3 regions of the Pseudomonas sp. PME37.24/006 genome follow, and region 1 is predicted to be linked to each of the others. Evidence: predicted binding sites of a transcription regulator. Region 1 holds the regulator's gene; each other region holds the start of a gene.

The links. The regulator LexA, encoded in region 1, represses DNA repair genes until DNA is damaged. The targets are predictions, from matches to a motif close to CTGTNTNNNNANACAG.
Region 2: a site for LexA is predicted at 7,049-7,064, ahead of recN (DNA repair protein RecN). Genes of this name have one in related genera too.
Region 3: a site for LexA is predicted at 7,878-7,893, ahead of imuA (translesion DNA synthesis-associated protein ImuA). Genes of this name have one in related genera too.

Annotation. Positions count from the first base shown of each region.
Region 1 covers NZ_JBVHNL010000003.1:310,840-320,637, reverse strand. Annotated here, with positions in the region: gene ACZ3GY_RS12385 (DUF6586 family protein) at 1-112, shown strand, start outside; gene ACZ3GY_RS12380 (hypothetical protein) at 225-458, shown strand; gene sulA (SOS-induced cell division inhibitor SulA) at 543-1,001, opposite strand; gene lexA (transcriptional repressor LexA) at 1,013-1,624, opposite strand; gene ACZ3GY_RS12365 (TetR/AcrR family transcriptional regulator) at 1,889-2,593, shown strand; gene nagZ (beta-N-acetylhexosaminidase) at 2,937-3,935, shown strand; gene mfd (transcription-repair coupling factor) at 4,017-7,460, opposite strand; gene ACZ3GY_RS12350 (glyceraldehyde-3-phosphate dehydrogenase) at 7,613-9,061, shown strand; gene ACZ3GY_RS12345 (Na(+)-translocating NADH-quinone reductase subunit A) at 9,462-9,798, shown strand, end outside.
Region 2 covers NZ_JBVHNL010000001.1:438,926-448,723, reverse strand. Annotated here, with positions in the region: gene ACZ3GY_RS02060 (DNA cytosine methyltransferase) at 1-1,386, shown strand, start outside; gene ACZ3GY_RS02055 (PmeII family type II restriction endonuclease) at 1,399-2,130, opposite strand; gene dapB (4-hydroxy-tetrahydrodipicolinate reductase) at 2,201-3,001, opposite strand; gene dnaJ (molecular chaperone DnaJ) at 3,070-4,197, opposite strand; gene dnaK (molecular chaperone DnaK) at 4,321-6,243, opposite strand; gene grpE (nucleotide exchange factor GrpE) at 6,343-6,909, opposite strand; gene recN (DNA repair protein RecN) at 7,087-8,760, shown strand; gene fur (ferric iron uptake transcriptional regulator) at 8,830-9,243, opposite strand; gene ACZ3GY_RS02020 (outer membrane protein assembly factor BamE) at 9,340-9,798, shown strand, end outside.
Region 3 covers NZ_JBVHNL010000001.1:932,185-941,982, reverse strand. Annotated here, with positions in the region: gene ACZ3GY_RS04290 (HD domain-containing phosphohydrolase) at 1-920, shown strand, start outside; gene ACZ3GY_RS04285 (LysR family transcriptional regulator) at 975-1,898, opposite strand; gene ACZ3GY_RS04280 (nuclear transport factor 2 family protein) at 2,016-2,345, shown strand; gene ACZ3GY_RS04275 (SDR family oxidoreductase) at 2,342-3,115, shown strand; gene ACZ3GY_RS04270 (hypothetical protein) at 3,337-3,828, shown strand; gene ACZ3GY_RS04265 (winged helix-turn-helix transcriptional regulator) at 3,898-4,293, opposite strand; gene ACZ3GY_RS04260 (aromatic alcohol reductase) at 4,388-5,308, shown strand; gene ACZ3GY_RS04255 (RidA family protein) at 5,926-6,393, shown strand; gene yghU (glutathione-dependent disulfide-bond oxidoreductase) at 6,538-7,383, shown strand; tRNA gene ACZ3GY_RS04245 (tRNA-Ser) at 7,524-7,613, opposite strand; gene imuA (translesion DNA synthesis-associated protein ImuA) at 7,918-8,538, shown strand; gene ACZ3GY_RS04235 (Y-family DNA polymerase) at 8,540-9,798, shown strand, end outside.

The sequences.
Region 1 (9,798 bases):
GGTAAGTGTCGATGAGGCACAGCCTCCACTTGACCGGGAAACATTGGAGGGCTGGCGTCAGGAGCTGAAAGCACTGGCACAGCGTTTTCGCGTCGGCCTCAGCGAGTGGTGACCGTGCTGGGCACCGACTATTGAAAAGTCCGTTCAGCGCTTAGCGGTTTTTCGCCAAGCGATTGAATGGAGCGGCTGCTACAATGCGCGGCCTTTCGTGGAGAATCCGAGTTATGCCTACTTCCTTCCTTGAAATCGTCGAACTGCCCGATGGGCGTATTGCCCTGCGTCGAGCCGATGATGAGGAAGCACTGGTGGTGTTGGACTTCTCCGAAGATGCCAAGGCCTTTCTCCAGGGCCAGCATGTGGAAGTCGCCAAAGCGATGCTCAATGTCGGCGTGCAAATGGCCGGCAGAATGGCCGAAGGCGATTTTGAGCATGAAGACCAGCCCCGCGTCCTGCACTGATCCGGCTTTCTACCCGCGCCCTCCACGGGCGGTCAGGCAGAAAAGTGACACTCCAACTTCGAGCATTTCTCTGTAAATCGTGGGTCAGCCCAGGCTGATGTTCAGGCTTTGCGCCTGGCCGAGGTGCGCTGCTGCTTCCAGTTGCTGGCGCGCATGCTGGGGCAGGGGATGCAGCCAGCTGACCACCGTATGGCTACGGCCAAGTTTCAAGGCTTCCTGAGCCAGCTGCAGGGCGCTCTGGCTGTTGCGAGGGTGCAGTAGCAGAATCCGCTCACGGTTCAGGCCCGCATCGCGCAGCCAGCTCTGGGTCAGGCTGGCCGGTGGGGCGATCAGGGTCAACCAGCGTTCGTCATCCTTCTCGCTCAGTTCCCGCAGCATGGGCGCCAACAGCGTCAGGCAGTTACCCGCAGCACCTCTCAGCGATACTTCGCTGAACGTGGTTTCCAGTGCTACTGGTTCGGGTTCGGCCACCGCAATGGTCGATGCCAGAAAGGCATCGAACAGCGGAAGTTGGGTACGGCTCAGCGACTGAGGGAACTGCATAAAGCCTCCAATTAGCGGCGTATGACGCCGACACTCAAGCCTTCGATGATCAGCTCCTGTTCTTCCAGGTTCACTTCGATCGGGGCGAATTCTGGGTTTTCAGCCAGCAACCAGACGGTATTGCCTTCACGTTTGAATCGCTTGACCGTCACTTCATCATCGATACGCGCGACCACTACCTGGCCGTTGCGTGCTTCGCTGGTGGTGTGGACGGCAAGCAGATCGCCGTCGACGATGCCGATGTCCTTCATGCTCATGCCGCGTACCCGCAGCAGGTAGTCGGCCCTCGGGCGGAAGAAGTCCGGGTTGATCCGGCAGGCTTCCTCTATATGTTGTTGAGCCAGAATGGGTGCGCCTGCAGCCACTCGGCCGATCACCGGCAGGCCTTCTTCCTCGGCCTGATTGGGCTCGAAACCCGGGATGCGGATGCCGCGGGAAGCGCCCGGGGTCATCTCGATCGCACCTTTGCGGGCCAGGGCCTTGAGGTGTTCCTCGGCGGCATTCGGTGACTTGAAGCCGAGCGCCTGGGCGATCTCTGCACGAGTCGGCGGGTAGCCGTTGTCTTCCAGGCACTGCTTGATGAAGGCGAGGATTTCGGCTTGGCGGGGCGTCAGCTTGATCATGTGGGCGGCTCTGTCTTTTTATACAGTGACTGGGATTATATACAGTAAGCGTCGCTTGGCAATCCATTGATGTGCGTCGCGCCTGTGTTATCCGCCAGGCGGCGTAACGGGCTATGCTCAGCAGGCCATTTTCGAAACCCGGCCGGGATTGCCCGCGACGCTATCGCCAAATGATGACTGAGCATCCAGAATACGGTCTGCGCGACTTGACAGGCGTGCGCGCTGAAACGTATGTTTCAAACACTTGTTTGTCGGATGGATGTCATGGCGCAATCGGAAACCGTTGAACGCATTCTGGATGCTGCGGAGCAGTTGTTCGCGGAGAAGGGGTTCGCCGAAACGTCGTTGCGCCTGATTACCAGCAAGGCTGGGGTCAACCTGGCCGCCGTCAACTACCACTTCGGTTCCAAGAAGGCCCTGATTCAGGCGGTCTTCTCGCGTTTTCTCGGGCCGTTCTGCGCGAGCCTCGAGCGTGAGCTCGACAAGCGCCAGAGCAAGCCAGGGGTGACCTTCAGCCTCGAGGAGTTGCTCGAACTGTTGGTCGAGCAGACCCTGGCGGTGAAACCGCGCAGTGGTAATGACCTGTCCATCTTCATGCGCTTGCTCGGCCTGGCCTTCAGTCAGAGTCAGGGGCACCTGCGCAAATACCTCGAAGAGGTCTACGGCAAGGTGTTCCGGCGCTACATGCATCTGGTGCATGAAGCGGCGCCCGGCATTCCTCCGCTGGAGCTGTTCTGGCGCGTGCATTTCATGCTCGGCGCCGCGGCGTTCAGCATGTCTGGCATCAAGGCCCTGCGGGCCATGGCCGAGAGCGACTTCGGCGTGGATACCTCGATCGAGCAGGTCATGCGCCTGATGGTGCCGTTCCTGGCCGCCGGTATGCGCTCTGAAAGCGGAGTGACCGACCAGCGGCTGGCGACTGCTCAGCTTATTCCTCGCAGTAAAGGCCCAGCCATCATCAAGGCCTGACCGTCTTGTCCGGCTTGCGGGCTGCTCGTCGCTGCCCCTAAGCTACCGCCTATATCAGCAGCTGGTTTCGGCATAGCCAGAGCTTGGGTGATCTCCTCACCGAATCGCCAGATATTCATTGCGCTTGGGCGCGAGCATTCGCTTTGCTGCGCCTGTCTGCGTGCCGAATGCGGAACCTGTTCATGGGGCACTGTCCCATGGCTGTGCGCAGGCCGAGTTTCATATCTGCTGCAAAATCTTTTCCCCAGTGCTCGCTCGATGCGTGGCGCTGATCGATGAAGCGCCTCGCTCCAGCTGAGCGGTGCGGCCACTCAATTAAGGATTACCTGTTGTGAGTACCCCCTTGTATGGCTCCCTGATGGTGGATATCGCCGGCACCTGGCTGACTGCCGAAGACCGGCAGTTGCTGCGCCAGCCCGAAGTCGGCGGCCTGATTATCTTCGCCCGCAATATCGAGAATCCACGTCAGGTGCGTGAGCTGTCACAGGCCATTCGTGCCGTGCGCCCGGATCTGCTGCTCGCTGTGGATCAGGAGGGCGGCCGCGTACAGCGGCTGCGTGAAGGCTTTGTGCGTCTGCCGGCGATGCGCGCCATTGCAGGCTGCGCCGATGCCGAGAGCCTGGCGCGGCAGTGCGGCTGGTTGATGGCGACCGAAGTCCTGGCGGTGGGCCTGGATCTGAGTTTCGCGCCGGTGCTGGATCTTGATCATCAGCGCAGTGCGGTGGTCGGCCACCGTGCCTTCGAGGGTGACTCCGAGCGTGCCACCCAGTTGGCGGGCGCGTTCATTCGCGGCATGGCGGAGGCGGGCATGGCGGCGACCGGCAAGCATTTCCCCGGGCATGGCTGGGCCGAGGCCGATTCCCATGTGGCCATTCCAACCGATGAGCGCAGCCTGGAAGAAATCCGTCAGAACGACCTACGGCCGTTCGCGGCCTTGAGTCGTGATCTTGCGGCGGTAATGCCGGCCCATGTCATCTACCCTCAGGTGGACAGTCAGCCGGCTGGTTTCTCGCGCCGTTGGTTGCAGGACATCCTGCGGGGGGAGCTGGGTTTCGAGGGCGTCATTTTCAGCGATGACCTGTCGATGGCCGGCGCCCATGTGGTTGGCGATGCAGCCAGCCGCATCGAGGCTGCCTTTACGGCGGGTTGCGATATGGGGCTGGTATGCAACGACCGGGCAGCTGCAGAGCTTGCGCTCTCGGCGGCTCAGCGCCTCGGCGTGATAGCGCCCAAGGGCTTGGCGCGCATGCGTCGCCGGGCGTTCCCCTGCATCGACTATCGCCAGGAGCCGCGCTGGGCGCAGGCACTGTCGGCTTTGCGCGCCGCGCAGTTGGTCGAGTAAGTAGCTGCGAAAGCTTCCTGGCTATCGCTTCGCTCACCCCAGGCTATAAAAAAACAGGGCCGCTTATGCGGCCCTGTTTTTTCAGCTTTTCACCGTAGCCAGCAGGCGTTCCAGTAACGCCTCTAGCGTGTTGAAACGCTCTTCCGCACGCTCCATCGGTATGGAGAAGCGGAACAGCGTGGCGCCTTCGAACTTGTAGCGGTTCGGCGCGCTCTGGATCAACTTGATCAGCGTCAGTGGATCGACCGGTGTTTCCGCCGCGAACTCGATGCGCCCACCTTGCGGCCCTGCATCGATCTTCTTGATACCCAGCCGCTCAGCCTGCAGCTTGAGCAGGGTCAGGCGTACCAGGTGTTTGGCTGGCTCCGGCAGCAGCCCGAAGCGGTCGATCATTTCCACCTGCAGCTCTTTCAGGCCGTCTTCGTCGATGGCGTTGGCGATGCGCTTATAGAGGATCAGGCGGGCATGGACGTCCGGTAGGTAATCCTCGGGAATCAGCGCCGGTACACGCAGGTTGATTTCCGGCCCACCGCCCAGCGGTTGGTCGAGGTTCGGCTGCTCGCCCTTGCGGATCGATTTCACTGCTCGTTCGAGCATTTCCATGTACAGGGTGAAGCCAACTGCCTGGATCTGCCCGCTCTGGCCGTCGCCGAGCAGTTCGCCCGCACCACGGATTTCCAGGTCGTGGGTGGCGAGGACGAAGCCAGCACCGAGATCCTGGGCATTGGCGATGGCTTCCAGGCGTTTCTGCGCGTCGTCGGTCATCTGCTTGCGCGGCGGCGTCAGCAGGTAGGCGTAGGCCTGGTGGTGGCTGCGCCCGACGCGACCGCGTAACTGGTGCAACTGAGCCAGGCCGAACTTGTCGGCACGCTCGATGATGATGGTGTTGGCGCTGGGCACGTCGATGCCGGTCTCGATGATGGTCGAGGCGATCAGTACGTTGAAGCGCTTGTGGTAGAAGTCGCCCATCACCTGTTCCAGCTCGCGCTCGTGCATCTGCCCGTGGCCGATGCCGATGCGCGCTTCGGGCACCAGTGCGGCCAGCTCGGCTGCGCACTTTTCGATGCTCTTCACGTCGTTGTGCAGGTAGTACACCTGGCCGCCACGCAGTAGCTCACGCAGCAGCGCTTCCTTGATCGTCGGGTTGTTCTGTTCCATGACGAAGGTACGCACCGAGAGGCGGCGAGCTGGCGGTGTCGCGATGATCGACAAGTCACGCATGCCCGACACGGCCATATTCAGGGTGCGCGGAATGGGGGTGGCAGTGAGGGTGAGGATATCTACCTCACTGCGGAGCGCCTTGAGCACTTCCTTCTGGCGCACGCCGAAGCGGTGCTCTTCGTCGATGATCACCAGGCCCAGGTTCTTGATCTTGACGTCGTCTTGCAGCAGCTTGTGGGTGCCGATAACAATGTCGATCTTGCCTTCGGCCAGTTGCTGCACCGCGGCGTTGATTTCCTTGGCGCTTTTGAAGCGGCTCATCACCTCGACCGTTACTGGCCAGTCGGCGAAACGGTCGCGGAAGCTGTTGTAGTGCTGCTGGGCAAGCAGGGTGGTGGGCACCAGGATGGCGACCTGGCGACCGCCATGTACGGCGATAAAGGCGGCGCGCATGGCCACCTCGGTCTTGCCGAAGCCGACGTCGCCGCAGACCAGGCGATCCATCGGCTTGGGTGCGAGCATGTCGTCACGCACGGCCTCGATGGCACTCTGCTGATCCGGGGTTTCTTCGAACGGGAAACCGGCGCTGAAGGTGTCGTAGTCGGCCTTGGGGTCATTGAACGCGTAGCCTTCACGGGCGGCGCGGCGGGCGTAGATGTCGAGCAACTCGGCGGCGACGTCGCGTACCTGTTCGGCCGCCTTGCGCTTGGCCTTCTGCCAGACTTCCGAGCCGAGGCGATGCAGCGGGGCGAGCGCATCGTCGCTGCCGGTGTAGCGGGCAATCAGGTGCAGGCTGGCGACCGGTACGTAGAGCTTGGCTTCCTCGGCATACATCAGGGTAAGGAACTCGGCGGCTTGGCCGTCGAATTCCATGGTCACCAGGCCCAGGTAACGACCGACGCCGTGATCGATATGCACCACCGGCGCGCCTTCGCGCAGCTCGGTGAGGTTCTTGATGACGTTGTCGCCGCCATCGCGGGTCTTTTCCCGACGCCGACGCTGCATGACGCGTTGGCCAAACAGCGGGCTTTCCGCAATCAGTGCAAGGTTTTCGAGCTGCAGGCCTTCATCCAGCGGCGCAATGGTGATGCCTAGGCGTTCCTTGCTCGCACAGAACTGCGGCCAGCCATCGACTTCCTTGGGCTTGAGCTTGAGGCGCGCGAGCAGCTCCAGTAGCACTTCGCGGCGCCCGGCGGATTCGGCGCAGAACAGCACGCGGCCCGGGTATTCCTCGATGAAACGACGCAGTGCTGCCAGTGGCTCGCTGCTCTTGGCCTGGATCGCCAGGTCGGGCAGGGCGCTGGCGTCGAAGCGCGTGCGGCCTACGCCCGGCTCGATGTCGTCGGCGCTGACTACGACGCGCGGCCAGTCCTTCAGGCGCGCGAAGCAGTCTTCGACCGGCAAGAAGATATCGGCCGGCGGCAGCAGCGGACGCTCGGGGTCGACGCGGCGTTCGTCGTAGCGGTTGCGCGCGTCCCTCCAGAACTGTTCGGCGGCCTTTTCGATGCCGGGCAGCGAGAATACCTGGGTGTCCTGGGGCAGGTAGTCGAAGAGGGTGGCGGTTTCCTCGAAGAACAGCGGCAGGTAGTACTCGATACCGGCCGGAGTGATGCCGGTGGAGAGATCCTGATAGATCGGGCAGCGACGGAAGTCGACGTCGAAGCGCTCGCGGAAGCGCCCGCGAAAATCGGTGACGGCCTTCTTCTCGAGGGGGAATTCGCGTGCCGGCAGCAGCTTGATCGACTCGACCTTGTCTATCGAGCGCTGGGTCTCTGGATCAAAGGTGCGCAGAGTCTCGATCTCGTCATCGAACAGGTCGATGCGAAACGGCTGCTTGCTACCCATCGGAAACAGATCGATCAGCGCGCCGCGTACGGCGAATTCGCCATGCTCATAAACGGTGTCGACGCAGCGATATCCAGAGGCCTCCAGACGCGTACGCATGTCGTTGACGTCGATGCGTTGACCAACATCCAGCACCAGGCTGCTACCCAGCAGAAAGCGGGTCGGTGCCAGGCGATGCAGCGCCGTGGTGACGGGCACGACCAGTACGCCGTGCTTGAGCTCGGGCAGGCGATACAGCGCCGAAATGCGCTGGGAAATGATGTCCTGATGCGGCGAGAACAGGTCGTAGGGCAGGGTTTCCCAGTCGGGGAAATGCAGCACCGGCAATTCTGGCGCGAAGAAGCTCAGTTCCTGCTCCAGGCGCTCGGCGCTCTGGCTATCGGCAGTGAGCAGCAGGGTGAAGCGCTTCGCAGCGCTGGCCGCTTCGGCAATGGCCAGGCTCAGCGCGGCACCGGGCAGGTTGCCCCAGTGTTGTTTACCGGCGGTGGCCGGCAAGGACGGCAGACGCAGTACAGGCACAGGTGGCTCGCGATTGGTAACGATTTGGCCCCCGATTGTAACTATCCGCGAGGATGGCTGTCAGTGTTTCGACCGCTGCAGATTGCCGACCCATGTGTGTGTCGTCATAATGTAGCCCCTTTTTTCAGCCCCTACATGTGGAAGGTATTGCCGTGACTCAGAAGCCCGACCAGTGTCTTGGTGAATGGATTGACCGTGAAGCCCTCGCCGAGGCGATGATTCCGCTGATTGGTCAGCTGTACCGCAACAACAATGTGGTGCTGTCGATCCACGGCCGCAGCCTGATCAACCGTTCGGTCATCGAGATCCTCAAGGCGCATCGCTTCGCACGTCACCGTCAGGCTGACGAAAACGGCTTGGCCGTTCACGATTCCTACGCCGTGCTCAAAGTGATGAGCGAGCTCAAGCTGGGTGCAGCCTCCGTCGACCTGGGCAAGATGGTCGGCAAGTTCAAGGCCGAAGGCCAGGGCCGTAGCATCGAGCAGTTCGTCAAAGACGAACTCGCCGACGTGGCCAACCAGCAGAACGCTTCGCCGCGCAAAGGCACCGACGTCGTCCTTTATGGCTTCGGTCGTATCGGCCGTCTGCTGGCACGCATCCTGATCGAGCACACCGGTGGGGGCGACGGCCTGCGTCTGCGCGCCATCGTCGTGCGCAAAGGTGCCGAGAATGACCTGGTCAAGCGCGCCAGCCTGCTGCGTCGCGACTCGGTGCATGGCAAGTTCGATGGCACTATCACCATCGACGAAGAAAACAGCACCCTGACCGCCAATGGCAATCTGATCCAGGTGATCTACGCCAAGGATCCGTCGGCCATCGACTACACCCAGTACGGCATCAAGGATGCGCTGCTGGTCGACAATACCGGCGTATGGCGTGATGCCGAGGGCCTGGGGCAGCACCTCAAGTGCCCGGGTATCGACCGCGTCGTGCTGACCGCTCCGGGCAAGGGTGCCCTGAAGAACATCGTGCATGGCATCAACCACAGCGAGATCACCGCTGAGGACAAGATCGTCTCGGCCGCCTCCTGCACCACCAACGCCATCGTGCCGGTGCTCAAGGCAGTCAACGACAAGTACGGCATCGTCAATGGCCACGTCGAAACCGTTCACTCGTACACCAACGACCAGAACCTGATCGACAACTTCCATAAAGGTAGCCGTCGTGGTCGTAGTGCCGCGCTGAACATGGTCATCACCGAAACCGGTGCGGCTACCGCTGCTGCCAAGGCGCTGCCGGTTCTCAAGGGCAAGCTGACTGGCAATGCGATCCGCGTTCCGACGCCGAACGTGTCCATGGCGATTCTCAACCTGAACCTTGAGAAGGCCTGCAGCCGCGAAGAAATCAACGAGTACCTGCGCCAGATGGCCATGCACTCCGACCTGCAGAAGCAGATCGATTTCGTCAGCTCTCAGGAAGTGGTGTCCACCGACTTCGTCGGCTCGCGCCATGCCGGTGTGGTCGACGCCGAAGCCACTATCGCCAACGACAACCGTGTTGTCCTGTATGTCTGGTACGACAACGAGTTTGGCTACAGCTGCCAGGTTGTACGCGTGATGGAAGACATGGCTGGGGTCAACCCGCCGGCATTCCCGCGCTGAGTAGGATCATGGCGTGAAAAATGGGAGCTTCGGCTCCCGTTTTTTTGCCCTCGATTTCTCTTCTAGGGCGCGTTTCTTATGAGTATGCGCAAGAGCGCAGTCGCTGGAGGGCATTAGCTCCCTCCATTCGGGAGGCCAATGCACGTCTTAGCACCTGACGACATCGCTTGCGCAGGCATCTATATTCGCGGTCATTCTGTTGCGTCCTGTAACTGAGCGCTAAAAAAGCAAGCGCTTGGCTAGCGTCTAGTTGTCGCACAACTTTATAATCACGGCGATTTCTTACCCGCGTTCGACATCAGCGCACACCCATAAACGCTATGGGGGTGTGCTGACCATTTGGTTTTCAGGTCTCGGGCGCATTCTAAAAAAAGCTTAAAAACAGTGGTTAGGCAAACCTATGATCAAAATAAAACATGGGCTCGACTTGCCCATCACAGGCGCGCCGGCTCAGCAGATCGAGGCTTCTAGACCCGTGCGCAGCGTCGCAGTCATAGGCTTCGATTACCATGATATGAAGCCCACCATGGCGGTTCAGGTGGGTGATCGGGTCAAGCTGGGCCAGATTCTCTTTTCAGACAAAAAGTCTGAGGGTGTGCACTACACGGCGCCAGGCGCCGGTGTGATCAGCGCCATCCATCGTGGGGAGCGGCGCGTGCTGCAATCGGTGGTCATCGACCTCGAGGGCGATGAGCATGAAACCTTTGCTCAGTACGCCGAGGGTCAGCTGGATAGTC
Region 2 (9,798 bases), on a different contig from region 1:
ATTTCGGCCACCGCCGCCGCACTGAAGATCAGCGTACAGCGTGTTAGAACCCTGTGCCGAAATGGCAATCTGGCCGCCCAGAAAATTGGCAGCAGCTGGATCATCGACCCACTCAGCGTCACCCACTACGGTTTAAAAACGGCTCATATGCTTGCACATGATCATCCGGCGCAGCAGCGCCAGAGTGGAAAACCCATCGCCCTTAGTTTCTTTTCCGGTGCCATGGGCCTGGATCTAGGCCTGGAAAAGGCTGGTTTCGATATTCGCCTGGCTTGCGAATCGGACAAGTACTGCCGACAGACCATCGCCCTGAACCGCCCGGACACTGCACTGCTCGGCGATATCAATAGCTGCTCCGCCGAACAGGTGCTGGAGGCCGCCGGCATCGGACGCGACGACGTCGACGTAATCGTCGGCGGTCCACCCTGCCAAGCCTTCAGCACGGCCGGCAAACGCAAGGCGTTCAATGACGACCGCGGCAACGCCTTTCTCAAATACATCGACCTCGCCCTGGAGATTCGTCCACCACTGATCGTCATCGAGAACGTCCGCGGCCTACTCTCCTGCCCAATGGATCATCGCCCTCACGACCAACGCGGTGCGGACTTCCCTGATCTTTCACTGGACGAAATGAAAGGCGGCGCCCTGAATTTCGTGCTCAGCAAGCTGCGCAATGCGGGCTACGCCTACTCGTTCAACCTGTACAACTCGGCGAACTTCGGCACTCCGCAAGTGCGCGAGCGGGTCATCATCATCTGCTCACGAGACGGGCAAACCGCTCCGTTCCTGACACCGACCCATAGCGAGGATGGCGCCCTGAACCTGCCCGCCTGGCGCACCGTACGCCAGGCCCTGGAAGGCCTGAGCAATCATGCCCACCTGAATTTCCCGGAAAAGCGCCTGCGTTATTACCGCCTGCTCAAAGCTGGGCAGAACTGGCGCAACCTGCCAGAGGATCTGCAGCGCGAAGCGATGGGCAAGTCCTACTTCTCGGGCGGTGGCAAGACCGGCTTTCTACGGCGCCTGGCCTGGGACAAACCCTCGCCGACCCTGGTGACGCATCCGGCGATGCCCGCCACGGATCTGGCGCACCCACAGGAAGACCGCCCGCTGTCGATCCAGGAGTACAAACGTATTCAGGAATTTCCAGACGATTGGCAACTGGCGGGCCCGCTGATCCAGCAGTACAAACAGGTCGGCAATGCTGTGCCGGTGAGCCTCGGCCACGCTGTAGGGGTTCTGCTGCGCGGCCTGCTCGCTGGCGAAGCGCACCCTGCGCCGAGCGCGTTCAAGTTCTCGCGCTATCAGGCGACCTGCCACGAACAATGGCTGAAAGCCTTCGAGCAGCAACGACGCAAGACGCAATTGACCCTGGCAATCAGCTAAAGCTCTGGACGCTCAGGCTTCGGAGTTGAAACGCAGCAAGCGCGCCCAGTCGATCGCGCCCTGTTCGTCACAGAACTCCAGGGTAAATTCTCGGGTGAACTTGTTAATCATCTGCCCGTAGCTCTCGGCGAACTCGTCGTTGCGCTCACGGGCCTTGAAGCCCAGCGGCTCGATCAGCTCCAGGTAAAGATCCTCGTCACCTGAAATGAACGCCCAGAAACGCTGGCCGCAATATTTGAAATAGCTGCCTTTGTCGGGATTGTTGTCGCGCCCATAGCAACAGCCATTGACCGCAACCACCTGCAGCCCCGAATTACCGGTACGCAGGGTGCGCTGGGCGGTGAGAAAATTGCTTTTCATCTGACCGATCTGCGAGCTATTACCCCAGTTCGGCCCAGACTTGATCGCCACGATGTAACGCAAGCCCTCCTTATCGAATTCCAGATCAACTCCGGTGATACCGGACTTCCAACCCCCATAGACCTGAGCATTGATAAAGATCGCCAATCCTTCCAACCAATCGCCGAACAAGGTTTCTTCGTTGGAGGAAATATGCGCGTCGATGATCCCGCGAATGATCTGCTCGGCCGTGAGGACGTGCTTGGCGCGGTACATATAAGGGTTCTTACGCTTGAGCACATCTTTGAGCTTGAGCCGCCCAAGGCTGGCAATACGTTTCTGGTGAAAGGCACCAATATTCAGCTCGACGTAACGCGCCACATCATCGAGATTCAACGGATTCATCGCCAACATCCTTATTCACAAGGCTTGCAGATGAAGCCGGATGAGGCCAGTGACCTCATCCGCACTACGATCACTTCAGCCCCAGCACATCCTGCATGTCGTAAAGACCGACAGAGCGGTCGCGCAACCAGGAGGCCGCACGCACGGCGCCGTTGGCGAAGGTCATGCGACTGGAGGCCTTGTGGGTGATCTCCACACGCTCGCCGTCGGCAGCGAACAGCACGGTGTGATCGCCGACCACATCACCGGCCCGTACCGTGGCGAAACCGATGGTTTCGCGAGCGCGGGCGCCGGTCTGGCCTTCACGCCCGTAGACCGCGACCTTGTCGAGATCACGCCCCAGGGCATTGGCGACCACTTCACCCATGCGCAGCGCGGTACCGGACGGTGCATCGACCTTGTGACGGTGATGGGCCTCGAGGATTTCGATGTCCACATCGTCACCCAGCACCCGCGCCGCGGTATCGAGCAGATTCAGGCACAGGTTGACGCCCACGCTGAAGTTGGCGGCGAAGACGATCGGAATATCCTTGCCCGCTTCGACCAGCAGCTGCTTTTCAGCAGCGCTGAAACCAGTGGTGCCGATGACCATCGCCTTGCCTGCCTTTCGGCAGATTTCCAGATTCTTCAGGGTTACCGAGGGGTGAGTGAAGTCGATCAGCACGTCGAATTGATCGAGCACGCCCTGCAGATCACCACCAACCGCAACACCGAGTTTGCCGACAGCGGCCAGCTCGCCAGCATCAGCGCCCAACAACGTACTTTCAGGACGCGCCACTGCAGCACCAAGGCTGACACCTTCGGCCTGCTGCACGGCCTCGATCAGATTTTTGCCCATGCGCCCGGCGGCGCCTGTCACTGCAATACGCATATGCATCGCTCCAAACTGCAAGCGGCGAGCTACCGGTTCTGACCAATAGCCCGCCGCTCGTTGCCGAATTAAAGATCGCCGAAGAAACGTTTGACGCCTTCAAACCAGCCGTTGGCCTTGGGCGAGTGGGAACTGTTACCCGCCAGGGACTGACGAAACTCGTCGAGCAGCTCGCGCTGACGACGATCCAGGTTGATCGGCGTTTCCACCGCGACCTTGCACATCAGATCGCCAGCACCGCCACCACGCACCGGGGCCACGCCCTTGCCACGCAGACGGAACAGCTTGCCGGTCTGTGTACCTTCCGGGATCTTCAGCTTGACCCGACCGTCGAGGGTCGGCACTTCCAGCTCGCCACCCAGCGCCGCATCGGCGAAGCTGATTGGCACTTCGCAGTACAGATGCTTGCCGTCGCGCTGGAAGATTGCGTGTTCACGCACGTTGACGACCACATACAGATCGCCAGCCGGACCACCCATGGTGCCCGCCTCACCCTCGCCGGACAGGCGAATACGGTCGCCGGTATCGACACCCGCCGGCACCTTGACCGACAGCGTCTTGTGCTCTTCGACACGGCCATGGCCGTGGCAGGAGCCACAGGGGTCGGTGATCATCTTGCCGCTGCCGTGGCAGCGCGGGCAGGTCTGCTGCACCGAGAAGAAGCCCTGTTGCATGCGCACCTGGCCGATACCACCGCAGGTGGTACAGGTAACCGGGCTGGTGCCCTTCTTGGCGCCAGAGCCTTCGCAGACCTTGCAGTTGACCAGCGTCGGCACGCGAATGGTCACCGTGGTGCCACGCACCGCCTCTTCGAGATCCAGCTCCAGGGTGTAACGCAGGTCGCTGCCGCGCTGGGCACCGCCGCGCTGACCACCACGCTGGCCACCGAAGAAATCACTGAACACGTCGCCGAAGATATCGGAGAAGTTGGCACTGCCGCCGCCAAAGCCGCCACCGCCCCCCATCTGCGGGTCGACACCGGCATGACCGTACTGATCGTAAGCGCTGCGCTTGCCCGCATCGGACAACACTTCGTAGGCCTCGTTGGCCTCCTTGAAGGCGTCTTCGGCAGCCTTGTCGCCGGGGTTGCGATCGGGGTGATGCTTCATCGCCAGGCGGCGGTAAGCCTTTTTCAGCTCCGCCTCGCTGGCACCGCGCTCGACCCCGAGCACTTCGTAGTAGTCACGTTTAGACATGGGTTTCTAACACTCTCAAAATTCGTACCGTCCAGACACGCCAACGCGGGAGCAAGCCCCCGCGCGGCGGATCGCCCTGGCACACAGCAGTGCGGCAGGGCGCAAACACAGGCAAGCCGGGGCTTACTTGTTGTCCTTGACTTCCTCGAACTCAGCGTCGACCACGTCGTCCGCAGAGCCCTTGGTTTCACCGGCATCCGCCGCCGCACCGGCAGCACCTGGCTGCGGCTGCTCGGCATACATTTTCTGCGCCAGCGGCGTGGTCGCTTCGGACAGGGCATTCATCTTCGCTTCGATGGCTGCCTTGTCGTCGCCACGTACGGCAACTTCCAATTCACCCAACGCAGTTTCGATGGCCGCTTTCTCGTCCGCAGTGGCCTTGTCGCCAGCTTCGGTGAGCATCTTGCGGGTCGCATGAACCAGCTGATCGCCCTGGTTACGGGCAGTGGCCAGTTCTTCGAACTTGCGGTCTTCCTCGGCGTTGGCCTCGGCGTCACGCACCATGCGCTCGATCTCGTCATCGGACAGGCCGGAGTTGGCCTTGATCACGATAGACTGGGTCTTGCCGGTTGCCTTGTCCTTCGCGCCGACGTGCAGGATGCCGTTAGCGTCGATGTCGAAGGTCACTTCGATCTGCGGCACGCCACGCGGAGCTGGCGGAATCTCGGCCAGGTCGAACTTGCCCAGGGACTTGTTCTGACCGGCTTGCTTGCGCTCACCCTGCAGCACATGGATGGTCACAGCGCCCTGGTTGTCGTCCGCGGTGGAGAACACCTGCGACTTCTTGGTCGGGATGGTGGTGTTCTTGTCGATCAGCGCAGTCATCACGCCACCCATGGTTTCGATACCCAGGGTCAGCGGCGAAACGTCGAGCAGCAGTACGTCCTTGACGTCACCAGCCAGAACCGCACCCTGGATGGCAGCACCCATGGCAACGGCTTCGTCCGGGTTGACGTCCTTGCGTGCTTCTTTGCCGAAGAACTCGGTCACCAGCTTCTGCACCAGTGGCATACGAGTCTGACCACCGACCAGGATCACGTCGTTGATCGCACCAATGTCGATACCGGCATCTTTCAGCGCAATGCGGCAAGGCTCGATGGTGCGCTGCACCAGATCCTCGACCAGCGACTCCAGCTTGGCGCGGGAGATCTTCACGTTCAGATGCTTCGGACCGGTGGCGTCTGCAGTGATGTACGGCAGGTTGACGTCGGTCTGCTGGCTCGAGGACAGCTCGATTTTAGCCTTCTCGGCAGCTTCCTTGAGGCGCTGCATAGCCAGCGGATCGCCCTTGAGGCTCATGCCGCTTTCTTTCTTGAATTCGTCGACGAGGTAGTCGATCAGGCGGATGTCGAAGTCCTCACCACCGAGGAACGTATCGCCATTGGTAGCCAATACTTCGAACTGGTGCTCACCGTCGACTTCAGCGATCTCGATCACCGACACGTCGAAAGTACCGCCGCCCAGGTCATAAACGATCACGGTGTGATCGCCCTTGGCCTTGTCCATGCCATAGGCCAGCGCAGCCGCGGTCGGCTCGTTGATGATGCGCTTGACGTCCAGACCAGCGATGCGACCGGCATCCTTGGTGGCCTGACGCTGACTGTCGTTGAAGTAAGCCGGAACGGTAATCACAGCTTCGGTGACCGCTTCGCCGAGATAGTCTTCGGCGGTCTTCTTCATCTTCTTGAGAATTTCAGCCGATATCTGCGGCGGCGCCATTTTCTGGCCGTTGACTTCGACCCAAGCATCGCCGTTATCAGCCTTGGCGATCTTGTACGGCACCATCTGAATGTCTTTCTGCACGACTTCTTCGTCGAAGCGGCGACCGATCAGACGCTTCACCGCATACAAGGTGTTGTGCGGATTGGTCACAGCCTGACGCTTGGCCGACTGGCCGACCAGAATCTCGCCATCGTTGGCGTAAGCGATGATCGACGGCGTGGTACGCGCGCCTTCGGCGTTTTCGATGACTTTGACTTTGCCATTTTCAAGAATGGAGACGCAGGAGTTGGTGGTCCCCAGGTCGATACCAATAATTTTGCCCATTTTACTCTCCCGAAACTTTGATATAGCCGCAACGTTATCGTGACCGCTGCGGTAGCACTAATACGCTTGACTTAATAGATGGGGTCTCGGCCGCCGATTTCAAGCCTGCTCGTCAATGGACGGTGGCGCCTCGGCCGGAGCCTTGCTGACCACGACCATCGCCGGGCGCAGCAGGCGACCATTGAGCATGTAGCCCTTCTGAAACACCTTGAGCACGCTGTTTGGCTCGACGTTGGTGCTTTCCTGCAGCGCCATGGCCTGGTGATGCTCCGGGTTGAACGGCGCACCATGCGGATCAATGGCTTCCAGCTGATGACGCTTGAGGGTGTCGAGCAGCAATTTGAGCGTCAGCTCCAAGCCCTCGCGCACGGCCTTAATGGCCTCATCGTCCGGGCTCGATAACTCGAGACCGCGCTCCAGGCTGTCAACCACCGGCAGCAGATCGTTGGCGAATTTCTCGAGCGCGAATTTATGCGCCTTCTCGACATCCTGCTCAGCGCGGCGGCGCACGTTCTGCAGATCGGCAGCCATGCGCAGCGACTGATCCTGCGCAGCCGCCAGTTGCTCTTCAAGCGTTTGCACGCGAGCAATCAGGTCGTCACTCAGCGCAGCGTCATTCGCTTCAGCCTCGGGAGTCTGCGGATCCAGGTTCTGTTCGTCAGCCATGCATTTCTCCTTTGAATAATTCGACGAGCCTCAACTCGCGCGTCTGCGGCCTATATAAGGACGATTTGTAGGGTTTCAAGGGGAGCAAGCACATCGCAGCAGCATACGAGGGGCAGGATTGCCACCACGAGACAGAACACTGTATAAATAACCAGACAAATTCTCGGAGGCCTCGCCATGCTGGTGCACCTGTCCGTACACAATTACGCCATCGTCGAACACCTTGATCTCGAGCTGGATAAAGGCATGAGCGTCATCAGCGGCGAAACGGGCGCCGGCAAATCGATCATGCTCGATGCGCTCGGCCTGACCCTTGGTGATCGCGCGGACAGCGGTGTGGTACGCCCCGGAGCCGACAAGGCTGACATTCTCGCCAGTTTCGATCTGGGCGATATCCCCGAAGCCCACACCTGGCTCGCCGAGCGCGATCTGGACAATGACGGCCCGTGCATTCTGCGCCGCGTGATCACCGCCGAAGGCCGCTCGCGTGGCTACATCAATGGCACGCCCTGCCCCCTCGGCGACCTCAAGGCGCTGGGCGAGCTGCTGATCGACATCCACAGCCAGCATGAACATCAGTCGCTGCTCAAGGCCGACACCCATCGACGCCTGCTCGATGAATATGCCAATGCCCAGGAACTGGCCCGCCAGGTGCACCTCGCCGCCCAGCGCTGGAAGCAAACCCGCAGCGAACTGGAACGCCTCGCCTCACAGGGCGATGAGCAGCGCGCGCGCCATCAACTGCTTAGCTATCAGCTGGAAGAGTTGGAGAACCTCGGGCTCGGCGAAAATGAGCTGGAGCAGCTCGAACAGGATCACAAGGCCCTGACCAACGCCGAAGGCCTGCTCGCTGCCTGTCGCCAAGTCATCGAGCAATGCAGCGAGAGCGATGCCGGCAACGTACTGTCTGCCCTGACCAACAGCTTGAGCCGACTCAGTGGCGTCCAGGGCCAACCGGGCGCGCTCAACGAAGCTGCCAACCTGCTGGCCAGCGCACAGATCCAGGTCGAAGAGGCGGTGGGCGAGCTGAACCGCTTTCTCGATCATTTCGAGGCAGACCCTCAGCGACAACAACAACTTGAGGAGCGCCTGGACACCATCTATACCCTGGCACGCAAGCATCGCATTCACCCCAGCGAACTGCCCACCATGCAACAGCAGTTGTTCGACGAACTGGAAGGCCTGAATGCCGATGACCAAGCAACCGAACGTCTGAGCGAAGAACTGGCCTCCTATGGCCGACACTACCAGGAGAAGGCTGCCGAGCTGAGCGCCCACCGACACAAGGCAGCAGGCAAGCTGAGCAAAGCGGTGGAAAAGGAAATGCAGACGCTGGGCATGCCCGGCGGGCGCTTCAGCATTCAATTGCAGGAAAATACCAGCAACGAACCGAATGCGAATGGCCTCGAACAGGTGGAATTTCTGGTCAGCGCCAACCCGGGCCAACCCATCAAGGCACTGGCCAAGGTGGCCTCAGGCGGCGAGCTGTCGCGTATCAGCCTGGCGATCCAGGTGATCACCGCACAAACCTCACGGGTACCGACCCTGGTGTTCGACGAAGTGGACGTGGGCATCGGCGGTCCTACCGCCGAAGTCGTCGGTCAGTTGCTGCGCCGCCTGGGCGAGCGCGGCCAGGTACTCACCGTCACTCACCTGCCCCAGGTCGCCGCCCAGGGTCACCAGCACCTGTTCGTGCACAAGGTGCGCGGCAACAACGCGACCCGTACGGCCGTCAGCAAGCTGAGTGACGCACAGCGCATAGAGGAAATCGCCCGCATGCTCGGCGGCATCGACCTCACCGAAGAGTCACTGGCCCACGCCCGCAAGCTGGTCAGCAACGCGCAGAGCTAGCATTCGCAACACTTTATTACAGGCATGAAAAAGGCGACCCAGGGTCGCCTTTTTCATTACCGGTCGTACTTACTTTTTGACGCCAGTGGTACGCACGTACAGAACCAGATTGTGATCAACCAGTTCGAAACCGTGCTCACGAACGATTTCCTTCTGGCGCTTTTCGATTTCAGCATCGAAAAACTCGATCACGTCACCAGTGTCCACGCACACCATGTGATCGTGGTGACCGCCGTCAGCCAATTCGAACACGGCATGGCCGCCATCGAAGTTGTGGCGCACCACCAGGCCGGCCGCTTCAAACTGGGTCAGAACCCGGTAAACAGTAGCCAGACCGACATCTTCACCAGCCTCCATCAGAGACTTGTAGACATCCTCTGCGCTCATGTGGCGTTGTTCGGCAGAGTCGAGCATCTGCAGGATTTTGACCCGTGGCAGGGTCACTTTCAGGCCAGCTTTGCGGAGTTCGCTATTTTCAACCATGGTCTGCTTTCTCACGGAAGCGCTTCGCAGCTTCCCTTATTGCGGGTATGATCGGGGTTTACGTTGCCCAGCCAAGATAGTGGAAGACGCCCACCGATGCAAAAAACCAAACTCCTGCTGACCAGCCTCATGTTCATGGGGCTCATCGCACTCGCCGGTTGCTCATTCCCCGGGGTTTATAAAATCGACATCCAACAGGGCAATGTCGTCACGCAGGACATGATAGACCAGTTGAGGCCGGGAATGACCCGACGCCAAGTGCGGTTTATCATGGGCAATCCCCTGCTGACCGATACCTTCCATGCCAATCGCTGGGATTACCTGTACAGCATGCAGGCCGGCGGCAGCCAGCGGCAGCAAGAGCGCGTAAGCGTAGTGTTCAACGGCGACGACCAACTGGTCGGCTTGTCCGGTGACTTCATGCCAGGCGTCAGCCGCGATGACGCAATCCTCGGCCGCGATGGCGCGCCGCAGACGGCACCGACTCAGCAGCAGGACGAACCTGCAGCCCCCGGCTCGCTGCTCGAGCAGATCCAGCGTGATGTGGATAACGTC
Region 3 (9,798 bases), on a different contig from region 1:
ACGGCCTGGACGCGGCGTTGCGCTGGATCAGCGAGCAGTCCGATCGACGCTACCCCGCGCCCCTCGCCGCCCTGCTCGTACGACATGCCAGGGAGTGGTTGAGCGATCTGGACACCACACCCGACACGCTGCTCGACAGGGAGTCAGTAGGCGCAGTGTCGTTGACCCTGGTGGGGGACGTGATCGACCTGAAGCTCCCCTGGCTAGCGGGGCACTCGAGGCAAGTCGCACATGTCGCCGTGGAAGCCGCGCGCTTGTGGGGGCTGCCTGAGCCCGAGTTGATGGACATCGGCAAGGCCGCGCTGATTCATGGTCTCGGCCGAGCTGCGGTTTCCAACCATCTCTGGAATACCGCAGGGCCGCTGCCCTACGGCGCAGCGGAGCGCATCCACCTCGTACCCTACTGGACGCACAAGGCCTCCAGGCAGATCAGCGAGCTGGCCGTGCCCGGCGAGATCGCTGCCCATGCTTACGAGCGGCTCGACGGCAGCGGCTACTTTCGCGGTGCAGCGGCCGACGCCCAATGCCCTGCTTATCGATTGCTCGCCACCACTGTCGCCTGGGTGGCGCTGAGGGGTGCCCGCCCCTGGCGACCGGCTTACAGCGAATCGGAAGCGGCCAGGCTGCTCAAGCAGGATGCCAGCCGTGGGTTGTTCGACGGAGAAATCTGCGACGCGGTGATCGCCGCTGCACGGGGCGAACGGCGGCTGCCTCAGCCGAAAAGTATGCTGCTCACCGCACGTGAATGCCACATCCTCCTGGAGATCAGCCGTGGCGCCAGCAACAAGGAAGTGGCGCGCCGTCTGGAAATCAGCCCCAGCACCGTGGGCACCCACATGGAAAGCATTTTTCGCAAGCTGGGCTGCTCCACCCGAGCGGCGGCTACCCTGAAGGGGCTGACCCTGGGTCTGATCTCCTGATTCCCGACATGGGCGGCGTCCAGCTCGCTCCCACAGGGAAACTCAAGTAGGAAGTCAGGTCGGCTTAGCGAGTTCGTCCTTGCCTGGCAGGCTGGCGCGAGCCATGGCGATGAATGCCTTGAGTGCGGCAGAGGGATTGCGACGATTCGGATAGTACAGACACAGATTGTCTCTGGGCGGCGTCCAGTCTTCGAGTACCCGCTCGAACTTCCCGGTCTCGATCTCGCCCTGAACATCCTGCTCGAGGAAAAAACCGAGCCCCACACCCACCTGCACGACAGCCATGGCGATGCTGGATTCATCCAAGGTGAGCTGGCCGTTCACCTCAAGCCTGATCACGTCCCCTGCTCGCTCGAAATGCCAGGGATAGATCGCCCCATTAGGCAGGCGGATGCGAATGCACTGATGGTCGAGCAGATCAGCGGGGCTGCGCGGCCGGCCGTGCTTGTCGAAGTACGCTGGCGAACCGACCACGGCGTAGCGTTGCGGCTGGCCAATCGGGATCACGATCATGTCACTGGGGACGAGGCTCACGGAACGTACGCCCAGGTCGAAACCGTCCGCGACGATATCCACCAGACGCCCCTCGGTAACCAGGTCGATGTGCACCTTCGGGAAGCGCTGCACAAACTCCAGCATCAGTGGCAGCAGCGCAGTGCGAGCACTCGCGAATGCGTTGATGCGCAAAACGCCTGAAGGCCCAGCATTGTGAGAGCGCACCGTTTCCAGTGCAGTGCGCACGTCCTGCAAGGCCGGGCCCACCTGCTCCAGAAACATCTTGCCCGCCTCGGTCAGAGACACGCTGCGGGTCGTGCGATTGAACAGCCGGGTTTCGAGATTCGCCTCCAGCCTGGCGATGGTATTGCTCAGCGCGGTGGTTGAAACGCCCAGGTCGATAGCCGCCTGCCGAAATGACGCCCTACGTGCCACGGCCACTACAGCGTCCAGGTCATTGAGAGCGAAGCGAGGATCTGGCATCGAATTATCCTGATTTTCGGGACTAGCCATTAACGTCCATCCCAGTTGAGCAAACTATCAACCAGGCGGCAAGATCGTACTCGTGCCCCCACAAACCGCGAGACAGGAGATCAACCCGTGAATCCTCAACTTCCCGAAGCCGTGAAGGCTTACTTCGAAATCAGCAATGGTAGCGACGCGTCACGCCTTGCAGGCTGTTTCAGTGCAGATGCCACGGTGACCGACGAAAACCGAACGCATCGGGGCATCGAGGCAATCCACGCCTGGCAACACGAAGCGCAGCAGGCATTCACCTACCAGGTCGAGCCACTGGAAGCCGTACATCGAGATGGCCGACTGGTGGTAACCGCACAGGTCACCGGCAACTTCCCCGGCAGCCCGGTAAAGCTGAATCATCTGTTCCTGCTGGAAGAGGGTCGGATTCGCTCGCTGGAGATTGCGCCATGAACCTTGACCTGAGCGGCAAGCGAGTTCTGGTTACCGGCGGCACCAAAGGCGTCGGAAGCGCGGTAGTCGATCTGTTCCTCGCCGAAGGCGCGAAGGTGATCACCTCGGCCCGACAGACAACCCGCGACATGCCGGAAGAATTGTTCGTTGCGGCAGACCTCTCGACCGTGGAAGGTTGCGAAACGCTGGTAGCGCAGGCCAAGCGGCGCTTGGGCAGCGTGGACATCATCGTTCATGTCCTCGGTGGTTCGTCGTCGCCTGGCGGCGGGTTCGCGGCGCTGGGCGAAGAGCATTGGCAACGCGAGCTCGACCTCAACCTGCTTCCGGCAGTGCGTCTGGATCGCGCCCTGCTCCCGGAGATGCTGGAGCGAAAACAAGGCGTCATCATCCACGTGACGTCCATTCAGAGCCGGCTGCCCTTACCCGAAGCCACCACGGCCTATGCCGCTGCCAAGGCGGCGCTGTCGACCTACAGCAAGAGTCTGTCGAAAGAAGTCTCGCCAAAAGGTGTGCGCGTAGTGCGGGTATCGCCGGGGTGGATTGAAACCGAAGCGTCGGTCGCCCTGGCAGAGAGGCTGGCGAGCGAGGCCGGTACCGACTATGAAGGCGGCAAACGGATAATCATGGATGCTCTGGGCGGTATTCCACTCGGGCGCCCTTCGACGCCATCGGAGGTGGCCAATCTCATTGCGTTCCTGGCCTCGTCTCGTGCGGCATCCATCACGGGCAGCGAATTTGTCATTGATGGCGGAACGCTGCCAACTGCCTGACCGCATTGGCACGTTCAATCTCCTAGCCGTCTATCCACTCGATGGCGAAGAGTTGGTGAGTGGTGAGCCTGCCTTGCTGGCATTGCGGGATCCGAACATTGTCCGCTCTCGGCCAGGCGGGCGACATCTTTTCGCCGACGAACCCAGCCAGACTGAATACAATATGCGTCTGACTATCGCAGGCCATGAATGTGGCTGCACCGGACAAGGAACCCGCCTCCATGGCCTCCCCTGACAAACAGCAAAAACGCGCCCAGCGGGCCAAAGCCAAGGCCAAGCAGAACCGCATGGGCAAGCCGAAGCCCAATGTCCTGCATCCGGTTCTGGCCAACCCGCTGATCAACGAACCGTTCGATGATGTCGAAATCGACCTGAGCACCTTCGACTTCAAGGACATCGAGGAGAACGGTTTCGACCCGGCACATTTCGATGACCTGTTCCAGACCATGAAGATGGCCGAAGGCATCAGCCTGTTGGCGATGTGCCTGGTGTTCCTGCAATACCCGGTGCTGGAACTGGTGGTCGCCGAGGAAGATGAAGACCCGGCGACCGACTTCATGATGGGCCTGCTGATCGTCTACCGCGGGATCTTTCACGATGACGACGAGGACGCGGCAGTGGCCTGGATCGGCAGCGATGCCTTCCAGAACGCCTACAACGAAGCGTCGATGCTCCTGCAGAAAAGGAATGCACGCGCCAGTACCCACGCCTGAGCAGTTTGCCCCTTCAGCGCCTGACTGGGGCTACGCCCCCAGCCGCCACCTTCGATAATCCCTGCACGCTCAATCCTGGTCGAAGCGAACACGCGCTGCGCGAAAATCCTCTGCGTGCTCCAGCAGCCAGGTCCATAGCGGCACCATGTGCACCAGAAAACTTCGACCCAGCGGGGTCAGTTGGTAATCGACACGTGGCGGCACCTCGCCGTGATCACAACGGGCGATCAATCCGTCCCGTTCAAGTTGTCGCAGGCTACGGGTCAGCATGCGCTGGGTAATGCCCGGTAGGCGCCGGCCGATTTCTGCATGCCGCAGTTTTCCCTCTACTCCCAGTGTATGGACGATACCCAGCGACCAGCGATTGCCCGCATGAGTCAGAACCTCACGCTTGAGCCCGTCGTCCTCGTCACTGAGTGCGTCGCAGGTGGCTTGAGATAAGCGAATTACCTCTTCTTCGGTCATTGCGTTCATGCGGTATCACTCGTGTGCCTTCTTCTGAATGTTCGCCAATGGTGACAGGATAAAAAACTTCCTGATCATTCACTGCGAGTAACCGATGCAACCACACTCTTCAGTTAAAACCGACAACATTCTCGTCCTGGGCGCGGGTGAACTCGGCATGGCCGTGCTCCGCGAACTGGCGGCCCAGCCGGCAGCGCGGGTAACGGTGATGCTGCGAGCATCCGCTCTTGATACCGGTTCAGAAAGCAAACGCCAGACGCTCGAAGAACTGAGCACACTGGATATCGAAGTGGTATCTGCAGATGCCGCAAACGACTCCGAAGAAAAGCTCGCCGCGTTGTTCAGAGGTTTTGACACGCTGGTCAGTTGCTTGGGGTTCGCAGCCGGGGCAGGCATACAGCGCAAGCTGGCCAGGGCAGCACTAATGTCGGATGTGAAGCGTTATGTGCCCTGGCAGTTCGGCGTGGATTACGACCTGATCGGCCGCGGCAGCCCGCAGAACCTGTTCGACGAACAGCTGGACGTGCGCCAACTGCTGCGCAGTCAGTCACGGGTGCAATGGCTGATCATCTCCACCGGCATGTTCACCAGCTTTCTGTTCGAACCTGCATTCGGCGTAGTGGATCTGAGCCGGAACACCGTGCGCGCGTTGGGCAGCTGGGACACTGCCGTGACGGTCACCACACCGGAAGATATCGGCCGCCTGACGGCTGCCATCCTGTTCGAGCCGGAGCTGGTCAACCAGGTCGTCTTCACCGCGGGCGACACCCTCACCTACCGGCAACTGGCGGACACCGTCGATCAGCTACTCGACCGCAAGGTCGAGCGCGTGGAATGGACGGTGCCCGCGCTCAAGGCCGAGCTGGCTGCAGCACCCGATGACTCGCTGCGCAAGTACCGGGCGGTGTTCGCCGAAGGTAAAGGCGTCGCATGGCCAAAGGTGGACAGCTACAACGCACGAGCGAAGATCGATACCGTCGACGTCGCGCAATGGATCGAACGGCATTTGCGCTGATACGTGGTGCTGCGTGTTCCGGCAAATAGCCGACGCTTGAACGCACCGCCGTCGCAAAGTCCAGCTAGACGAGCTTTGATCTCGATCTGGAAGCCGGCCAGCCAAGTTACGCCCATGCATGTCAGCGTCGGATGCGGAGTTCGGACGTCGTACTCACCAAGCAGTTTTCTACCGAGCGTCAGGAGGCACTCAGCGGTAGAAATGTCATAGCGTACGTAACGGGCCCGGACGAGCATTTCTGATTGCACTTGGCGGGCGTCGATGGAGTGGAGTTGCTCGACGATGGCCAGGGAGGCCCTTTCGCACGGATTGCGGAATGGGTTTCCCGAACAGCAAGCTCGCGAGTAACCATTTGAAGGGAGCCTCTTCATGGGCGCCATCGAGCCCAAGCTGCTACGCGGTCATACGCTGGTCGATCACGTGGATTGAGATTAATGGGACTCTGCCAATGAGCTGCAACGGGTAGCCGCAAGGTTCAGGCATCGGAGTTCGGGCAAAAATGGCCTGATCGCTGAAACATCCCAAGCCAACGTACGAATCGCCACCCCGCATGCCGATGTCGTATCGTCCTGCTGCCACCAGACGCAATACGGTCTTTCGAGAGGAGTGATGCAGACATGCGGGATCAGACGCTGGAACGCTTGCAGCAGCTAGGATGGGAATTGCCCACACCGCCCCGTCCGCTCGGGGCCTACCGTGCAGTGGTAGATGCTGGTTCGCTGTTGCACATTTCCATGCAGGGGCCAATTGTCCAGGGCAAGCCCTCGATTACCGGGTTGCTTGGCCGCGAGATCTCTATCGAAGCGGGTCAGGAGGCAGCCCGGCTCAGCGTGCTGAATGCACTGGCCCAGGCGCGTGCCTACCTCGACAGCCTCGATCACATCAGACAGGTGGTACGCCTGGATGCCTATGTGGCCTGCGAAGACGCGTTCAGCCGCCACCCCGAAGTAATCGACGGCGCGTCGGAGTTGCTGGCCCAGGTCTTCGCAGAACGCGCTGGCCACGTGCGCACCGTATGTGGCGTTCGTAACCTGCCAGGCAACGCGTCCGTCGCACTGGCGCTGGTTCTCGAGCTACAGCGATAGGTGGATGCCGATAACCACCGATCCTACCGACAACATCAGCCGAATCGATGATCAAAATGCGCAAAACGCATTCGAATGCCGGGCGTAATCCAGATAGCCTTGGCTTCGAATGCATTTGCTCATGATGCCGATAGCGAGGAATCGATGACCCAACCCCCCTATGTACCGCCCAAAGTCTGGCAGCACCTTGAGCCTTCCGGTGGCCAGTTCTCCAAGATCAACCGACCCGTTGCCGGGGCGACACACGAGAAGGAGCTGCCGGTCGGCAAGCATCCGCTGCAGCTGTATTCGCTTGCCACGCCCAACGGCGTGAAGGTGACCATCCTGCTTGAGGAGCTACTTGCACTGGGGCATAGCGGTGCCGAGTACGATGCCTGGCTGATCCGTATTTCCGATGGCGACCAATTCTCCAGCGGCTTTGTCGGCGTCAATCCCAACTCGAAGATTCCAGCACTACTCGACCAGAGTGCGGATACCCCTATCCGCGTGTTCGAGTCCGGGTCGATCCTGCTCTATCTCGCGGAAAAATTTGGCGCGTTCCTGCCGAAAGATCCAGCTGGCCGTACCGAAACCCTCAACTGGCTGTTCTGGCAAATGGGCTCTGCGCCCTACCTGGGTGGCGGCTTCGGGCACTTCTATGCCTATGCGCCGGAGAAGTTCGAGTACGCAATCAATCGCTTCACCATGGAAACAAAACGTCAACTGGATGTACTCAACCAGCGACTCGCCGAAAACCGCTACTTGGCGGGCGACACCTACACCATTGCCGATATTGCCGTGTGGCCCTGGTACGGCGAACTGGTGAGGAACAACGTGTATTCGGCTGCCGAATTCCTTGCTGTTCATGAATACCCGCATCTTCTGCGCTGGGCCGATGAAATCGCCAACCGCGAAGCAGTCCAGCGCGGCAAACGCGTCAATCGCACCTGGGGCGACGAAGCGCAGCAAGTGCCCGAGCGGCATCAGGCTTCGGATCTGGACAAGTCCTAAGGCAGTAAGGCCCTCGGCGAAGGCCTAGGGCCTCCAATTGGACGCGTTTGTTTCGACCAGCGCGCCAAAATCCAGCAGGAAATAAGCGAGTAGAAACGAAAAAGCCCCAATGCTTTTCAGTATCGGGGCTTTTTTTGATATGGCGGGAAGATAGGGATTTGAACCCTAGGTACCATCGCTGATACAACGGATTTCGAATCCGTCCCGTTCGGCCACTCCGGCATCTTCCCAGGCGGCGCGCATGATATCAGCAGAAATCGGTTTGGCGAAGCCCGTCGGGCGATTTTTTTCGGTTGGTTTCAATTGCTTGCCTCATTCGGCCAACCAAAAAGTGGCAGCTAGCCGCCCTCGTTCGGGCCTTAGACCTTGAATACGAAGCCTCGCAGGCCGCAGCGGCGTTAATTGGTATGGCACTTGCCACCTGCTTGCCAGCGTTCAGTCAGGATTCGGTGTGCTCCACTCGGCGGATGCTGGCTTGTCGGTCAGGCAAAATACTGTACATTTGAACAGTGTTTTTTCTGCCATCCGATTGCCATGTCTTCTGTCGTAGCCCTCGATCATTTGCTCAACGAGCGCCGTATCTGGCGTGGCCAGAGCGTTGTCGCGCCCAGCGGCTACCAGCCCACAGGCAACCCTGCGTTGGATGCGGCGCTGCCTGGTGGTGGCTGGCCGGAAGCGGCGTTGAGCGAGCTGCTGATCGCGGCGCCGGGCATTGGTGAGTTGCGCCTGCTGTTGAAGACGCTGGCGCGTTTGAGCGCTGCTGGTGAGCGGGTGGTGCTGGTCGCTCCGCCCTACCTGCCTTACCCCAGTGCGTGGCTGGCGGCTGGAGTGGAGATGAAGCAGTTGACGCTGATCCAGGCGTCTGCCCGGGATGCTTTGTGGGCTGCCGAGCAGTGTTTGCGCTCGGGCAGTTGCGGTGCGGTGGTGCTCTGGCCGCAACGCGCCGATGATCGTGCCTTGCGGCGCCTGCAGATCGCCGCAGAAACCGGGCAGACACTGGCCTTTGCCTACCGCTCGCTGCATGAGGCGCAGAACCCTTCGCCGGCGGCCTTGCGCCTGACTATCGAAGCGCAGCCGGCTCAGGTGCGCGTGCTCAAGTGCCGTGGCGGGCAGCCTCCGGCGCACGCGTTTCCCCTGAGCGCCTGGGGTCGATGACATGCGCTGGGCCTGCATTCTGCTGCCACAACTGGCCATGGACGGGGTATTGCGTGGCCGCGAAGACGCCGACACGCCGCTGGTGCTGCTCAGCGGCCCAGCGCAGCGGCGCCTGTTGCAGGCGGTAACCCCGTCAGCCCGGGCGCTTGGCCTGCGCCCGGGGCAGACGCTCACGGCTGCGCAGTCGCTGAACTGCGCGTTCGCCAGCGCCGAGTACGACCCTGCGGATATCGAGCGCTGGCGCAACTTTCTCGCCGCCTGGGCCTACGGTTTCAGCTCCCAGGTCAGCCTGCACTACCCGCGCTGCCTGCTGCTGGAGGTGCAATCCAGCCTGGCCCTGTTCGGCCCCTGGCCACGCTTAGAGGCGCGCTTGCGCAAGGAATTGACGGCGCTGGGCTTTCGCCATCGCATCACCCTGGCGCACAACCCGGCCGCAGCGCGCATGCTCGCCAATCTCCACGACGGCCTGGCGGTGACGGACGAACAAACCCTGGGCCAGCAGATCGCGGCCATGCCTCTGGATCGCATCGGCCTGCCCGTCGAGCTGCTCACGGCCCTGACGCGCATGGGCCTGCGCCAGGTGCGTCAGTTACAGGCGCTGCCTCGTGACAGCCTGGCGCGGCGTTTTCCTGCCGAGTTACTGAGTCGCCTGGATACCCTGCTGGGCCTGCGCCCGCTGGCACTGGATTATTACCGGCCACCGGATGTGTTCGATACGCGCCTGGAGCTGCACTTCGAGGCGGAATCGACCCAGGCCCTGCTGTTTCCATTACGCCGCCTCACTGCGGATCTGGCCGCCTACCTGGCGGGGCGGGACTGCGGCGTGCAGCGTTTCGTGGTGCACCTGGAACACCGCGAGGGTGATGACAGCCTGCTGCCGGTGGGCCTGCTCAGTGCCGAACGGGAAGCGGCGATGTTGCTGGAGTTCACCCGTGGCCGTCTGGAGCAGTTGCAACTGCCGTCGCCGGTGCTGGCGATCCGCTTGGTGGCCAATGATCTGCCGGTTTTCGTGCCGCACCACCAAGCGCTGTTCGACGAGCGCCCGCAGCAGAGCCTGGGCTGGGAACAGTTGCGCGAACGCCTGCGGGCACGCCTGGGTGACGACGCCGTACAGGGCCTGAGCGCCCATGCCGATCATCGCCCCGAGAAAGCCTGGCGCACGCAAACTATGGGCAGCGCCGTTACTGGGCAATGCGGTGCCCGGCCCAGCTGGCTGCTGCCGGAGCCTCAGGCTCTGCATGAATCCGGGCTGCGTATTCT